Regions from separate parts of the Paraburkholderia aspalathi genome, predicted to be linked through region 1. Evidence: riboswitches for the same ligand, from Rfam matches in the RefSeq annotation. Region 1 holds a riboswitch; the other holds the start of a gene.
What was found. A riboswitch is a leader RNA that binds a small molecule or an ion and turns the genes downstream of it on or off. The one in region 1 is predicted to bind glycine.
Positions count from the first base shown of each region.

Region 2: linked by a shared signal. The riboswitch ahead of gcvT (glycine cleavage system aminomethyltransferase GcvT) and the one ahead of KHO30_RS10965 (D-amino acid dehydrogenase) in region 1 are both predicted to bind glycine.

Region 1 covers NZ_CAJNBA010000001.1:2,475,374-2,483,170, forward strand. The annotation lists gene KHO30_RS10955 (DUF6531 domain-containing protein) at 1-3,536, shown strand, start outside; gene KHO30_RS10960 (hypothetical protein) at 3,514-4,344, shown strand; gene KHO30_RS10965 (D-amino acid dehydrogenase) at 4,414-5,622, opposite strand; glycine riboswitch at 5,798-5,891, opposite strand; gene KHO30_RS10970 (LysE family translocator) at 6,029-6,661, shown strand; gene KHO30_RS10975 (GNAT family N-acetyltransferase) at 6,693-7,220, opposite strand; gene KHO30_RS10980 (helix-turn-helix domain-containing protein) at 7,233-7,797, opposite strand, start outside.
Region 2 covers NZ_CAJNBA010000006.1:94,107-101,903, reverse strand. The annotation lists gene gcvP (aminomethyl-transferring glycine dehydrogenase) at 1-1,806, opposite strand, end outside; gene gcvH (glycine cleavage system protein GcvH) at 1,901-2,281, opposite strand; gene gcvT (glycine cleavage system aminomethyltransferase GcvT) at 2,345-3,463, opposite strand; glycine riboswitch at 3,544-3,703, opposite strand; glycine riboswitch at 3,738-3,838, opposite strand; gene KHO30_RS29670 (hypothetical protein) at 3,980-4,333, opposite strand; gene KHO30_RS29665 (oxidoreductase) at 4,535-5,584, opposite strand; gene KHO30_RS29660 (UvrD-helicase domain-containing protein) at 6,001-7,797, shown strand, end outside.

The sequences.
Region 1 (7,797 bases):
GAGATGCGCTTCCGAAACGGGAGCCGACCCAATCTGCTGAGGTGTCGGGAAAGAAGGACGAAGTCTCCACGTGCAAGGAGGACCCGGTCGATGTAGCGACTGGCGAGGTGGTCGACGTCCGCACTGACATTTCAATTCCAGGTGTGTTGCCCTTGCAGTTCACGCGGCGTTACCGCACGCGTTCGGAAGACACAGGCCTTCTCGGGCCGAAGTGGTCGAACAACTGGTCGCAGTGTCTGTCGTTCGATGATGGTCACCTCGTGCGATTCCATAGTGCGAGCGGACAGACGATCACCTTTATAGCGCCGGAAGTCGGTCTCGACGGCATCAACCTGCGCGAGCCTCGTTATCGCCTGATCGGCACGCGGGACGAACCGCGGATTTTCGATCACGAGACACGACAGGTATTGGTATTTGCACCGCTTGCCGAAGCTCATACTTCGAGGCTCGAGCGGATCGAGGATCTGAGCGGCAATGCTTGCACATTTACGTACGATGCGGATGGCCGTCTCGACGGGCTTGTGCATACGGACGGCTACAGGCTTGATATTCTGTATCGTGGTACGAAGCGCGAGGTCGACCAGATTGTCCTTTACGATGTATCGGGCAAGCCGCACACACTCGTCGAATACGGATATGACGGGGCGATGCTGGCGCGCGTCGCGAGCTTCCAGCACGGTCATTTCAATTACACGTACGATCACAATGGATGGATGACGGCCTGGCGAGACACCGATCAGACCGATGTCCACTACCTGTACGACGAGGTTGGCCGTGTGGTCGAAACGGGTACGCGGCAGGGGTATCACACCGGGCAATTCGTCTACGAGGACGGTCGCACGCGCGTCATCGACGGCGACGGCGAATGGGTCTACGACTACAACGCCGACGGCCTGGTCACTGTTGAGAGCAATCCGCTCGGCCACACCACCGTACGGGAGTGGAGACTCGGACGGCTGTTGACTCAGGTGGATGCGCTCGGCCGACGCACCCAATTTCTCTACGACGATACGGGCAATCTCGTGTCTGCCGAGGAACCAACTGGCCGCACGACACGGTTTGAATATGACGACACTCGGCTGATGACCGCGGTCGTGCTGCCCGCTGGAGTACGCATCAAGTTTGAATACGACCATCTGCAGCGCCTGATAGCTCGCACGGAGCCCGACGGGACGATTAAGCGTTACCGATATGGAGAGCGCGGCGAACTCTTGCGTGCCATCGATGGCGTTGGCGAAGTGCGGCTCGACTACGACGCGCGGCTGCGGCTGATCACGACTCGACTTCCGACCGGCGCGGAATTCCGTACGGTATTTGATGTCCTTGGGCGTCTCGTCGAAGAAGTTGATCCTGACGGTAACGTCACCCGGTATGACCATTCGGCGGGCGCTGAGAATCCCCGTGGCGCGGTCGCAAAGCTTATCCAGCCGGACGGCGCCGTTGTCTGTGCGCGGTACAACACCGAAGGTCTGCTCGTAGAGCAGAGCGATCAACTCGGCCGCGTTACCCGACACGAGTACGGGCCGTTTGACCTTGTTACGGCGTCGATTGACCCTGCCGGCCACATTACCCGATTTGAGTACGACCATGCTACGAGGCTGACGAAGGTCGTTAATGCACTGCGCGAGACGTGGGAATATCGTTACGATGGCGCAGGTCGCCTCATCACTGAGATCGACTGGGGTGGCCGCACGACGCACTACGAACGGGACGCGATTGGCCGTCTACTTGTAAAGACGCTGCCGGACGGGGGTAAATGGCGTTATGGGTACGATCCGTCTGGCCGCCTGGCCACGGTCGATGCCGGCGACGTAGGGTTGGCCTACACCTATGACGATGCGGGTCGGCTCGCTACGGCCGAAGTGCGAGGCGGGTCCGCCCACGTAACGCGCTTCAGCTATGACGAAAAGGGGCGTCTGATTGGAGAGGACCAGCACGGTGATCTCCTGAAACACATGTACGACGCCGAAGGTCGACGCAGTGCGCGAATAACGCCACATCGGCAAACGCTGTATGAATACGACAAGCTCGGCGCACTGACCAAGGTCGGCCCGATGTCGATCCTGCGCGATAGTCAGGGGCGGGAAACAGGCCGGCAGGCTGGCGAGTTCGTCATGCAGCGGCAATACGATGCGTTGGGCCGTGTGCGCCGGCAGGTCGCGGGGCCGCGATCGGCGTTCGACGAGATACAGTCGAACCCGGTTCACGCGTTGGAAAACCTCACGCGTCAACTGTATTCGTACGATGCGGCCGGGCAGTTGGAGCGTGTAGACACTGATTCCGACAGCGTGACGTATCAACGCAACTTACGTGGACAGATAGCGTCCGTGCATAGCCTCCGTCAGCCACCGGAGCACTACCGCTATGACGCGAACCTCAACATTGCAGCGCACGGCCAGCAGGGGCCCACTGACGCTCACTGTTACCTTCCAGGAGGGCTTCCGGAACGCGTCGGCTACGCGCGCTATCGTTACGATGCGCGCGGGCGGACGATCGAAAAGACGGTGGAGCAACCGGGGTTCAGGCCGAAGAGTTGGCAATACGCGTGGGACGGGTTGGACCGATTGGTGAAGGTGTGTACACCGGAGAAAGGGGTTTGGATCTATCGGTACGATGCGTTCGGCAGGCGCGTAGAAAAGAGGCTGGTTGGTGCGCGAACAGCGATTCGCTTTCTTTGGGACTGTGGACAGATCGCGGAGCAGTGGCAAGACAAGGACGGAACGTGTGCGTTTGTTAGGGGCTGGCACTTTTCTGAGAACGTCAACCCGCTAGCTCATGAAACAGACAGTGGTGTCTTTCCAATTCTGTCGGATCAGTCCGGCTTACCCAAGGCCATGTTCGACGAACGTGGCGCGAAAATCTGGGACGCTTCCTACACGATATGGGGGCGGCATCTCAAGTTAGATCGAGTCAACAATCACGTTGGGACCGACGAGCCGTCAGAAGTAAACCTCCGATTTCCCGGACAATGGGACGATGAGGAAAGCGATCTGTTCTACAACCTGCACCGATTCTACGATCCTCAAACAGGGCAGTACCTGACAGTTGACCCGCTTGGACTCGCTGGTGGCCTGCGTACCCATGCTTATGTGACGGTCCCGGACATGTTGATTGATCCGTTCGGGTTAGCAAGCTGTCCGGTTCGAGAAGTCAACGGAGCGAAAATACACGGCACCGGACAGAAAGACGGAACGCCAGGTCACGATCAATTTTCCGAGGTCATAGCAAACAAACTTGCAATGAGCGGAAAATTCACTGATATCTATTTGAATCGCTCGTACAATTACGCGAACAGTGGGGATGTGTCGCTCAGACGCCCCGATATCATGGCGGTCGATGTCAACGGCCAGACGCATGCAATAGAGCTCGCGTCGAGGACTGATATGGGGGCCAAGCTTCCAACGTTGACTGCTCGAAATAGGGCCGCCATGGGCAATCTGCCGGCATCAAATCGCGGCGAAATTATCGTTCTCGATCATCCGTACAACGCGTCCGACATCAAGAGCGTTTTGGATGACCTTATTTCCGGAATTTAGTGGGCGGATCATGTGCACAGGAATGGCGCTATATGGGACAGATCGAATAAGTCCGCTTGAAGCATACAAGGCCGGCCATGAGTTCTTTTCAGCAATGTCGGTCGACATAACGACTGCGGGATATACACGTTACATTGAAGTCGCTGGCGAGAGGGACGTCGAACTTGTTGAGGTTCCTTTCGACGAGCTCAAGAGCCTGATTGAATCTGGAGTCGCAACCGATTTCCGGATATACAACAACGCAGGTGGCCAGATACCTTGGCGCGCTTCGTTCGGCTACAACACGCCTTCCTTTGGCGGTTTTTTTGGTATTGATGCACAGCTCGATGTTCAACTTGCGGATAGTGCCGACAAGTTTATCGACTACATCAAGCGAATAGCCACGAGTCTGAATGTCTCTTATGGAATAGCATATGAAGCGCCGAAGATGACCTCCGCGTTTTACTATGCAGCCGGGAGCAATCTCGCGAAACTGAAGCCATTTGAGAATCCGTCGGCCTTCGGCAAGGAAGTGCCAGGCGGATCTTATGGAGCGGCTCGCTATCAAGAAAGCATGCTAAGGATGGTGTATCCGATCAATGTTATAAGTGATCGTCACCTTAACATCGTGGTTGGTGGCATTCAGCTTAAAGAATGGATTGTCGCGGAAGACAATCGTGGATCCCTGCAGCCCATAGGGAATGACCTTTGGCTCTGGTTGGTGCCAGAAGCCGCCCTGGATTCAATCAATCAGCTATGCGGGGAAGCGGGAATCCTGATTTCATGGAAGCCGCAAGCAGTCCCGCGCCCAGGTCGAAAACTGCCTTGAAGGCACTGGAAACAGTGGAGAGTGCTGCCGGTGTCCTTGCGGGCACCGGGCCTGTCGCAAAAACGCCTACTAAATCACCCCCGCCAAAACCTGCGCCGTAGCCGCCGACAACGTCCACCCCAAATGCCCGTGCCCGGTGTTATAAAAAACACCTCGCCGTTTCCCACGCCCGACCTTCGGCAACATGCTCGGCAACATCGGCCTCAACCCCGCCCACGGAATCACCTTCGAGGTCGACACCTCAGGAAAATACCGTCGAGTCCAGTCGACCAGAGGCGCAATCCGATCCGACCGGATATCCCGATTGAACCCGTTGATCTCCGCCGTCCCCGCAACCCTAAACCGATCCACGCCAAGCCGGCTCGTCACGATCTTCGCGCTGTCGTCGAGCAAACTGACCCACGGCGCGTTCTGCTGACTCACTTCATCGTCGAGACATACGGTGATCGAATAACCCTTAACCGGATAGACGTTCACGTGATCGCCAAGCATCGCCGCGAAGTCGCGGCTCTTCACACCGGCGCACACCACGATCCGCTCGAAAGCAAACCGTTGCGACTCACCTTCCAGATTGACCATCAACGAAAACCGACCCTCAGCCGGCTGCTCGATCGCCGTAATTTCCGCGTCGTAGTGAAACTCGACACCATGCCGCACGCAAGCTTCAGCCAACCCGCGTGTGAACTTGTGAATATCGCCAGTGGAATCGGAAGGCGTAAAAAATCCACCAAAAAAATCACCATGCAGCATGGGCTCGATTGCGTGCAACTCGCTCGACGTCACCGGATTCCGCTCCAGCCCGCCTTCGCGCAGCAATTCATTCACCTTGCTGGCCGCATCGAATTCCTTGCGCGTCTTGTAGATGTGCAAGATGCCGCGCCGCTCCAGATCGAAGTCGATCCCTTCGCGCTCGGCTATCGAAAACAGATGCTCGCGCGCCGCAATTGCGAGCCGCACCGTTTCGACGGTGTTCGTCCGGTAATGAGGAATCTGCCTTAGAAACTCGCCCATCCACGAATACTTGTGCCACGTGGGCATCGGATTGAGCAGCAGCGGGGCGTCGCGCGTGAGCATCCAGCGCAAGCCCTTGAGCACCGTGGCCGCGCTGTTCCAGACTTCGGCATTGCTGGCGGACAACTGGCCGCCGTTGGCGAACGAGGTCTCCATCGCTGCGTAGCGATGACGCTCGAACACGGTGACGTGGTGGCCGCGCTGCGCAAGGGCGTGCGCAGTCGTAACGCCGGTAATGCCGGCGCCGATAATGGCGATTCGTGACATGACATGGTCCAGAGTAGTTGAGCATCACCGGTGTCGATTTCGTGTCGAAACCGGCGTCGATGCCCCATCTGTCCATGTACCTGAGAGTTTCTTCCTGTGAGCATACGCATCGCGATGCATGCGGTATGCAGGGAATCCCCTTCGGTGGGCGCGCATGGCGCCGCTCTCCAGATGTTCCAGCTGCGCGGTCCTTTTGCCTGAGAGTTTCCGGGGCGGTTGCTCCGTCGGCGTCGTCACAATCCTCTGACGATCTCTCCCGCGCTGCATTGCAGAACGGCTAGACGATACCGGGCAATAAATTTCACCGCAAGTGTTTCTTTCGATGCAATTCGCCATCGGCACAGTACCAGTGGCATCGGCTATATTTAGCGGCACTACCCGACTTCAATTCCCACAGGAGAACGCCGTGCCCGCTGCCACAACGTTGCTCGCCTTTGCTCTGGTCTCGCTCGGCATGGTGCTCACGCCCGGCCCGAACATGATCTATCTGATCTCCAGATCGCTCTGTCAGGGGCGGCGCGCAGGGCTTGTGTCGCTCGGCGGCGTCGCGCTCGGCTTTGTGTTCTACATGTTTTGCGCGGCGTTCGGTATCACCGCACTGCTGTTGACGGTGCCCTACGCGTACGACGCGCTGCGTTTCGGCGGCGCGCTCTACCTGCTGTATCTGGCGTGGCAGGCAGTCAAGCCGGGCGGCCGCTCGCCGTTCCAGGTGCGCGACCTGCCGCACGACAGCCGCCGCAAACTCTTCACCATGGGGCTCGTCACGAACCTCGCGAATCCGAAGATCGCGGTGATGTATCTGTCGCTGCTGCCGCAATTTATTTCACCGGAGCACGGCAGCGTGCTCACGCAGTCGATCGCTCTGGGTTGCGTGCAAATCGTCGTCTCCGTCACGATCAACGCGTTGATTGCGATCATGGCAGGTTCAATCGCCGGGTTTCTCGCTGGGCGGCCGGTATGGCTGCTGGTGCAACGCTGGCTGATGGGCACCGTGCTGGCCGGTCTGGCTGTACGGATCGCGCTCGATTCGCGCCGTTAAGTCACGCGACGCAGACACGCCTGCGTCACGCTCACAGCATCTTGTACATGATGGTGGTCGAATCAAGCCGCTCCTCCAGTGTGTCGCGGCAAAACTGCGGGATCACGCCGGCCGTCTGATAACCCAGCGCGGCATAGAGCGGCTCGGCCTTGTCGCCGGTGCGCGTATCGAGCGTCAGCAGGCTGCGCTGCAACTGGTGCGCACGGTGTTCCAGTTCCGCCATCAACGCTTTGGCGATACCCTGGCGTCGGAACGACGGATGGACCAGGAGCTTGCGCACCTCGGCGCGATGACGCTGGTTCGGCATCGTGTCGTAATCGAGTTGCACGGTGCCGGCGATCGCCTCGCCATGGCGAGCAACAAAAAGCACCAGTGCGCTCGCGCGCAGAGACGGCAGCACCTTGCCGCTCCAGAACGCTTCACTCTCCTCGACGCTATACGGCAATACAAAGCCAACGCTCGCACCGTCATGGACGCAGGCACGCAGCAGCGCGCCGAGTTCGGGCAGATGGTGAACGAGGTCGTCGGCGGAAAAGGTCGTGATGCTGGTCGCGTTCATGGTGGCTTGAACTCAGACGATGAAGAGGATGTAGCGCGCCGCGCTATGCGAGGGCGTGACGAACGCGCTGGGACCGAACAGTTGGTAGCGCAGACAGTCGCCGGGTTGCAAATCGTGACTTCGGCCGTCGACGGTGATCTGCAGTTGCCCTTCAAGCAGGATCAGATGATGTTCGAGGCCGGCTCTCGGCGACGCGTCGTAAGTGATGCGCACACCCGCATCGAGTTCGCACTCCAGCGCCTCGCCGCTCAGCGCCTGCGCTGGTGGCGACACGGAGCGGCGCCGGAAGCCGACGCTCGAGTCGACCCAGACCGACTGCTCGTCGCGCGCCACCAGCGGCGCGAAGTCTTCTTCGACCATGTGCATGAGACGCGACATCGGCAAGCCGTAAGCGACGCAGAGCTTGCCCAGCACGCTCGCCGTGGGGCTCACGGCGGCGTTCTCGAGGCGCGAAAGGGTGGCGCGGCTGACGTTGCTCAGCTTGGCGAGATCGTCGAGCGACCAGTTGCGCTCGGCGCGTAATCCGCGCAGACGCTGGGCGATGCGGCGTTCGATGGCGTTGTCGTCGGTGAGTGCG
Region 2 (7,797 bases), on a different contig from region 1:
GTACGCGTGAATGATCAGCAGACCCGCGTACTCGCCTTGCGAGCCGGCGTTCGGCTGCAGCGACACCGCTGCGTAGCCGGTGGCAGCGACCAGCATCTGTTCGAGCTGATCGATCATTTCGCGGTAGCCGACCGTTTGCTCAGCCGGTGCGAACGGGTGAATCTGACCGAATTCGGGCCACGTGACCGGCAGCATTTCCGAGGTCGCGTTCAGCTTCATCGTGCAGGAGCCGAGCGGGATCATGGAGCGGTCGAGCGCCAGATCCTTGTCGGAGAGGCTGCGCAGGTAACGCAGCATTTCCGTTTCAGAATGATGGCGGTTGAACACGTGGTGCGTGAGGTATGCGCTGGTGCGTTCGAGCGAGGCAGGCACCGTGTTCTCTGCGGGGAGTTCTGCGTCGAGGGTGTCGATCTGCGGGACTTCGTCGACAAATGCCGCTTGCGCGAACGCTGCGAGCAGATCGGCCAGATCGCTGCGCGTGGTGGTTTCGTCGATCGAGATGCCGACGCGCGAGTCGCTCACACGACGCAGATTGATGCGCCGCGCCGTCGCCGCGTCATGCAGCGCCTGGGTGCGTGCGCCGGTTTCGAACGTGAGCGTGTCGAAGAATGTGTCGTTGACGAGCGTGTAACCGAGCTTCTTCGCGCCGGCTGCGAGCAACGCAGCAATGCGGTTCACGCGCAGCGCGATCGTCTTCAGACCGTGCGGGCCATGATAGACAGCGTACATGCTGGCCATGATCGCGAGCAGCGCTTGCGCGGTACACACGTTCGAGGTCGCCTTCTCGCGGCGGATATGTTGTTCGCGCGTTTGCAGCGCGAGACGCAGTGCCGGATTGCCTTGCGCATCGACGGTCACGCCGACCAGACGGCCCGGCATCTGGCGCTTGAATTCATCGCGCACGGCAAGGTAAGCCGCGTGCGGGCCGCCGAAACCAACCGGCACGCCAAAACGCTGCGTGTTGCCGACGGCTACGTCCGCGCCCCATTCGCCCGGCGGCGTCAAAACGGTCAGCGCGAGCAGATCGGCAGCGACCACCACGTGGCCGCCTGCTGCATGGATGGCTTCAGCGAGTGCGCGGTAGTCGCGCACGTCGCCGTTCACGCCCGGGTATTGCAGCAGCACGCCGAACGCATTCGCGTTCGCTGCGTCCGCTGCCGGGCCGACTTTCACTTCGATGCCGACCGGCGTGGCGCGCGTCTTCACCACTTCGATGGTTTGCGGCAGCACGTCGTCGGCGACGTAAAACACGTTCGACTTCGGCTTGCCGACGCGTTGCAGCAGCGTCATCGCTTCAGCGGCGGCGGTGGCTTCGTCGAGCAGCGATGCGTTCGAGATCGCCAGACCGGTCAGGTCGACGATCATTTGCTGGAAGTTCAGCAGCGCTTCCAGACGGCCCTGCGAGATTTCCGGCTGATACGGCGTGTACGCGGTGTACCACGCCGGATTTTCCAGCACGTTACGCAGGATCACCGTCGGCGTGTGTGCGTTGTAATAGCCCTGCCCGATATACGAGCGGAACACCTGGTTCTTGTCCGCCAGCTCACGCAGCGCGGCGAGCGCTTCGGCTTCGCTCTTCGGCTGGGCGAAGGGGCCGAGCGGCAGCGTTTCGGTGCGGCGGATCGTCTTCGGAATGACCGCGTCGATCAGCGCGGCGCGCGATGCGAAGCCGAGGGCTTCGAGCATCGCTTGCTGGTCGGCCGAATCCGGGCCGATGTGCCGTTCAGCGAAGGCGTCATGCACTTCGAGCGCGGCGAGCGAGAGAGGAGTGCGGTTCATCAGACGATCCGGGTGTTCGAGCTTCATGAGGTGTTCCTGGCGGTGCGGGCGTCCGTTCGACTGTCGAATCGGACGCGCCGCGCCTGTCGGGTTTAAACGTAATGGTGCAACTTGCGGTGAATCAGGCGCCGACGGACTTTGCGTACGCGTCTGCGTCGATCAGGCGATCCTGCGATGCGTCCGCAGCCGGCTTGATCTTGAAGAGCCAGTTCTCGTACGGCGCGCTGTTGACGCCATCCGGCGTGTCGGCGACGGCCGGGTTCGCTTCGATGATTTCGCCCGAGACCGGCGCGTAGATATCGGAAGCGGCTTTCACCGACTCGATCACGGCGACGGTGTCGCCGGCGTTGACGGTCTTGCCCAGTTCCTGGACTTCGAAGAAGACGATGTCGCCGAGCGCTTCCTGCGCGTGGTCGGTGATGCCGACCGTCAGCGTGCCGTCTGCTTCGGTGCGGACCCACTCGTGCGATTCGGTGTATTTCAGATCGGCCGGGATGCTCATCGGATGCTCCTATGCGGTGTTATTCGGTATGAACTTAAAAAGATTGACGCACGCGCCGGCTGCTTAAACTGCGAGCACTTTGCCGTTGCGTACGAACGGCAGTTTTACCACGCTTGCGGGTACGTTTTTGTCACGAATCTGGACGTGAACGGTGTCGCCCGGCTGCACGCCTTTCGGCACGCGCGCGAAGGCGATCGATTCCTGCATCGTGGGTGAAAAAGTGCCGCTGGTGATTTCGCCTTCGCCCTGCGGCGTCACGACTTTCTGGTGAGCACGCAGCACGCCTGCCGCCTTGCCGTTTTCCTTCAGCAGGATCAGGCCGACGAACGAGGCCTGCGAGCCGTCGGCCTCAAGCTTGGCCTTGCCGACGAAGTCGCGCGGCGAGGTCAGGTCGACGGTCCAGGCGAGGCCGGCGTCCAGCGGCGAGACGTTGTCGTCCATATCCTGGCCGTACAGGTTCATGCCGGCTTCGAGACGCAGCGTGTCGCGCGCGCCGAGACCCGCGGGGCGCACGCCTTGACGCACTAATGCGTCCCAGAATTCGCAGACGGACGTAGCGGGCAGGACGATTTCGAAGCCGTCTTCGCCGGTGTAGCCGGTGCGGGCAATCATCAATTCGCCAAACGGCGTGTTGTCGACGATGGCGGCGTTAAACGGCTTAAGGAGTTCGGTGGAGGTGCGGCTGGACGGCGCGACTTGCCAGACCTTATCGCGGGCGTTCGGGCCCTGCACGGCGACGATCGCCAGATCGCGGCGCGGCGTGATGGTCAGGCCGTAGCTGCCTTCGGTGTTGAGCTTGGTGAACCAGGCGACGTCTTTCTCTGCGGTGCCGGCGTTGACGACCAGGCGGAAGTGCGTCTCGCTGAAGTAATAGACGATCAGATCGTCGATCACACCGCCATTCGGGTTCAGCAGACAGGAGTAGAGCGCGCGGCCCGGCGTTTGCAGCTTGGCGACGTTATTGGCCAGCGCGTGTTCGAAGAAGGCGCGCACGCGCTCGCCGGTGAAATCGACGACGCACATATGCGAGACGTCGAACATGCCGGCGTCGGTGCGCACGGCGCGGTGTTCGTCGATCTGCGAGCCGTAGTTGACGGGCATGTCCCAGCCGCCGAAATCGACCATGCGAGCGTTGAGCGCACGATGGGTGGCGTTGAGCGGGGTGTGTTTGAGTTCGGTCATGGGGCCTCAGGCGTCTCGCGAAACAAAAAAGGCCATGCGGCGCTACGCCTCGCGGCTGATGCCTGCGAGCGATTGCGTTGCATGACCCCTCTGTCCTCGATACCTGAGAGATTGCGCTGCCGTGCGATGGTGAAGCCGTGATCGCTACGGTGAAACGCGCGCCCCTTCGGTGGGCAGCTTGCCAGAATCTGCTCGATTAAACGATGCAGACGGCTACTGCCGCTCTCCAGAGTGCGAAAAACCGGTGCCTTGATGTTGCCTGGGCGCGGGTTCTTCGACGCAGTCGGTCCTTTTGCCTGAGAGTTTGCGGGTGTGCCCCTTCGGCGGCGCGGCCTGCGATTTTCTGCGGCCAGCACGCTCTCCCGACGCGTGCGGCGAATGTACGCGAGGGCCGGGGGCTTGTCAAATAAAGGCCCGCAAGGGGCATGGGGGTTGGCGCTGCGGCTTCGCGAAAGTCAAAAAAAGCGCGGGACGTGATGCCCGCGCTTCTTTGCTTTGGTGCCTGAACCGGCGCGATTATTCGCCGATGGCGTGTGCCGCGTTGTCCAGTTCCTGGTTCAGCACGCGTTGTTCGTCGCCGGACAGGCCGCCGCCGTGTTGCGCCGCCATGTCGTGAGCTTCCTGACGGATCACATCGAGGCGATGGTGCAACGCGCCGCCTTGCGGGGGCGGGTAGTAGCCTTGGTTGACGCGAGCGTCGATGCGGCGGCTCAGGTTGTCGATCCGGCCGTTGACCTGGTTGAAGCGCTGATCCGCAATTTGTTGCGGGTTAGGACGCGGCGCCGGCGCGGGTTGCTGAGGGGCCACCACGCAGGCGGCGAGGGAACTGAGCAATGCGCATGCTGCTAGTGCGCGGACGATACGGGGCATGGACACTCCGGGAAGTCGTTGTCGTTTTGTGGTGCTACTGGGGTAGCAACGGATTGCCGAGGATTCACGCTGACCGCGGAGACGGGGTTATTTGTAACGTTATGTTCCTTTCGGGTTTGTCAGGCTTTTTGCCATTGGCGGCGGCATGGTTCGCGTGTTGCCGCCAATGGCGCAGAAAGCGGCCCGTAGCGCAGGAAAACGTCAGCGAATGCGTTCAAACGGCAGCCGGACGCCTTCTTCTGAGCTCCGGGCTGCAAGCTCGATGATCGTCATGACGTCGACTGCGTCCTGAGCGCTGACGGGAAATTTCGCGCCGTTCTGAATGGCATCCGCCAAGGCAATATAAAAGCCGACGTAGTCGCCGTTGCGTGTGGGCACCTCCCGCTCGACTTCCTGACCCTCTTCAAGCACACGCAACACACCGGGCGCATTGCCGGCGCCGAACCCGTCATCGCCCGGCCGCAAGCCGGCTTTCAACTGATCTTCCTGCGTATCGAGCCCGTATTTGACGTAGCTCCCTTGCGTGCCGTGAATCGTAAACCTCGGTGCGACGTACGCAGTCAACGCGCTGGCATGCAACACCACCTCGAATTCACCGTATCCCAGCTGAATATGGACGTAGTCCGGTGCACTGGCTTGATCGCGATGCGTCCGAACCGTCGCGGACACGGTCTGCGGTGCGCCGAACAACGCCAGCGCCTGGTCGATCAGGTGCGGTCCAAGATCGAATAGCAGGCCGCCGCCGCGCGAAGCTTCCTCGCGCCAACGCTGCCGAACTTCCGGCCGGAAACGGTCGAAATGCGATTCGTATTGCGTGATGCGCCCCAATTCTCTGCTGGCAAGCAGATCCCGCACGGTCAGAAAATCACCGTCCCAGCGGCGGTTATGAAAGGGGACGAACCGCTTGCTGCGAGCCAGTGCAATGTTGGCAAGCGTGTGGGCGTCGGCGGCGGTGAGCGTGACCGGTTTGTCGACCACCACGTGTTTGCCTGCTTCCAGCGCGCGGCGCGCCAGGTCGAAGTGCGTGTCGTTGGGCGTCGCGATGACGACGCAGTCGATTTCTTCGAGCGCCAGCAGGGCGTCGAGATCGGCCACCACCTTTGCGTGCGGGTAATCGGCCAGCGCGTGCTCGGGCTGGCTCGTCGCGATGGCTGCGATGCTGGCCCGCCCGCAGTGCTCGATCACCGGCGCATGAAAGGTCGCGCCAGCAAAACCGTAACCCATCAATCCAATCTTCAGCGATGCGGACATGCGTGTCTTCCTGCAAAAACGGCGCGCCGCTTTGCCACCGCGGCGGCGGCGCGCAACAGCGTAATTGTGGCATGTCCCGAAGGCGGGCTGTCAGCATCGTCGCAGGCGTTTGTCGGCGGCGTCCGGATGGCAGCTGTGGCCGTGTTCCGGGCAGCCCGGTTGAGCCTCCGTTTTTGTCGTCTGGCGAGCTGCCATTGCGGCCCCCTTTCCTTGCCGTCCGACAGCGCGTCTGTCACGGCATCGGCTTCGGGCATCCGTGTTAACATCGCTCCTCTCGCGCGGAGCGCAGCGAGCCGGAATGCCCCTCACACCGAGTCGAGCGTCCCAGCCGCTAGCCCCGCGCAGCATGCCCCCGGGCCTTCGGTCTCGCGATTCCGCACCCAAGCGCCCTCAACCGCATTACCCATCCACTGACGATGTCCGCAGGCCTGAACCCCGCTCAAAATGAAGCGGTCCGTTATCTTGACGGTCCGTGTCTCGTGCTCGCCGGCGCAGGCAGCGGCAAGACGCGCGTGATCACGCAGAAGATCGCCCACCTGATCGAGGCCAAAGGCTTCGAGCCGCGCCACATCGCCGCCGTCACGTTCACGAACAAGGCCGCGTTGGAAATGCGCGAGCGCGTGGGCAAGCTGCTCGAAGGCAAGACGCTCACCACGCCCGGCAAGGAAGGCCGCAAAGTGCCCGTCAATCAGTTGACGGTCTGCACCTTCCACTCGCTCGGCGTGCAGATTCTGCGGCAGGAAGCGGAACACGTCGGCCTGAAGCCACAGTTCTCGATCATGGATTCGGACGACTGCTTCGGCATGATCCAGGAGCAGGTCGGCTCGACGGACAAGGGCTTCATCCGCAAGATCCAGTCGATCATCTCGCTGTGGAAGAACGGGATGATCATGCCCGAGCAGGCGATCGCGATCGCCGCGAACGAGGACGAACATCAGGCCGCGATCGTCTACCGCAATTACGTGGCGACGCTGCATGCGTATCAGGCGGTCGATTTCGATGACCTGATCCGTCTGCCCGCCGAGCTCTTCGAGAAGAACGAGCAGGTGCGCGATCGCTGGCAGAACAAGCTGCGCTATCTGCTGATCGACGAGTATCAGGACACCAACGCGTGCCAGTACGAACTGGTGAAACTGCTGGCCGGCAAGCGCGCGGCGTTCACGGCGGTCGGCGACGACGATCAGGCGATTTACGGCTGGCGCGGCGCGACGCTCGAAAATCTCGGGCAGCTCAGCAAGGATTTTCCGAAGCTGCATCTGATCAAGCTCGAACAGAACTACCGTTCGACGGTGCGCATTCTGACCGCCGCGAACAACGTGATCGCGAACAACCCGAAGCTGTTCGAAAAGAAGCTGTGGTCCGAACACGGCATGGGCGACACGATCACCGTCACACCTTGCAACGATGAAGAGCACGAGGCCGAGTCCGTGGTGTTCCGCCTGTCCGCGCACAAGTTCGAGCGGCGCGCGAATTTCCGCGACTACGCGATCCTGTACCGCGGTAACTTCCAGGCGCGCATCTTCGAACAGGTGCTGCGTCGTGAGCGGATTCCGTATGTTTTGTCGGGTGGGCAGTCGTTCTTCGACAAAGCCGAGATCAAGGATATCTGCGCGTATCTGCGCCTGATTGCCAACGCGAATGACGACCCGGCGTTCATTCGCGCGATCACCACGCCGCGCCGCGGTGTCGGCAATACGACGCTCGAAGCGCTCGGCTCGTTCGCGGGCCAGGCGAAGGTGTCGCTGTTCGAAGCGGTGTACATGGGCGGCATCGAGGCGCGCCTGTCGCCGCGTCAGATCGAACCGATGCGCGTGTTCTGCGACTTCATGCAGCGCCTCACCGATCGCGCCGAGAAGGATGCCGCCGGCACGCTGCTCGACGAACTGATGGACGCGATTCACTACGAAGCCTATCTGTACGACGCGTTCGACGAACGTCAGGCGCAGTCCAAGTGGCAGAACGTGCTCGAGTTCATGGAATGGTTGAAGCGCAAGGGCACCAAGGCTGAGCCGGAAGGTTCGGAGAAGAGCGAGGCAACCGGCTACGACACCGCCGACGGCTTCGGCGACACCGGTAAGAGCCTGCTTGGCCTGATCCAGACCGTCGCGCTGATGTCGATGCTCGAAGGCCGTGAAGAAGACCCGGATGCGGTACGGCTTTCGACGGTGCATGCGTCGAAGGGGCTGGAGTATCCGCACGTGTTTCTGGTGGGC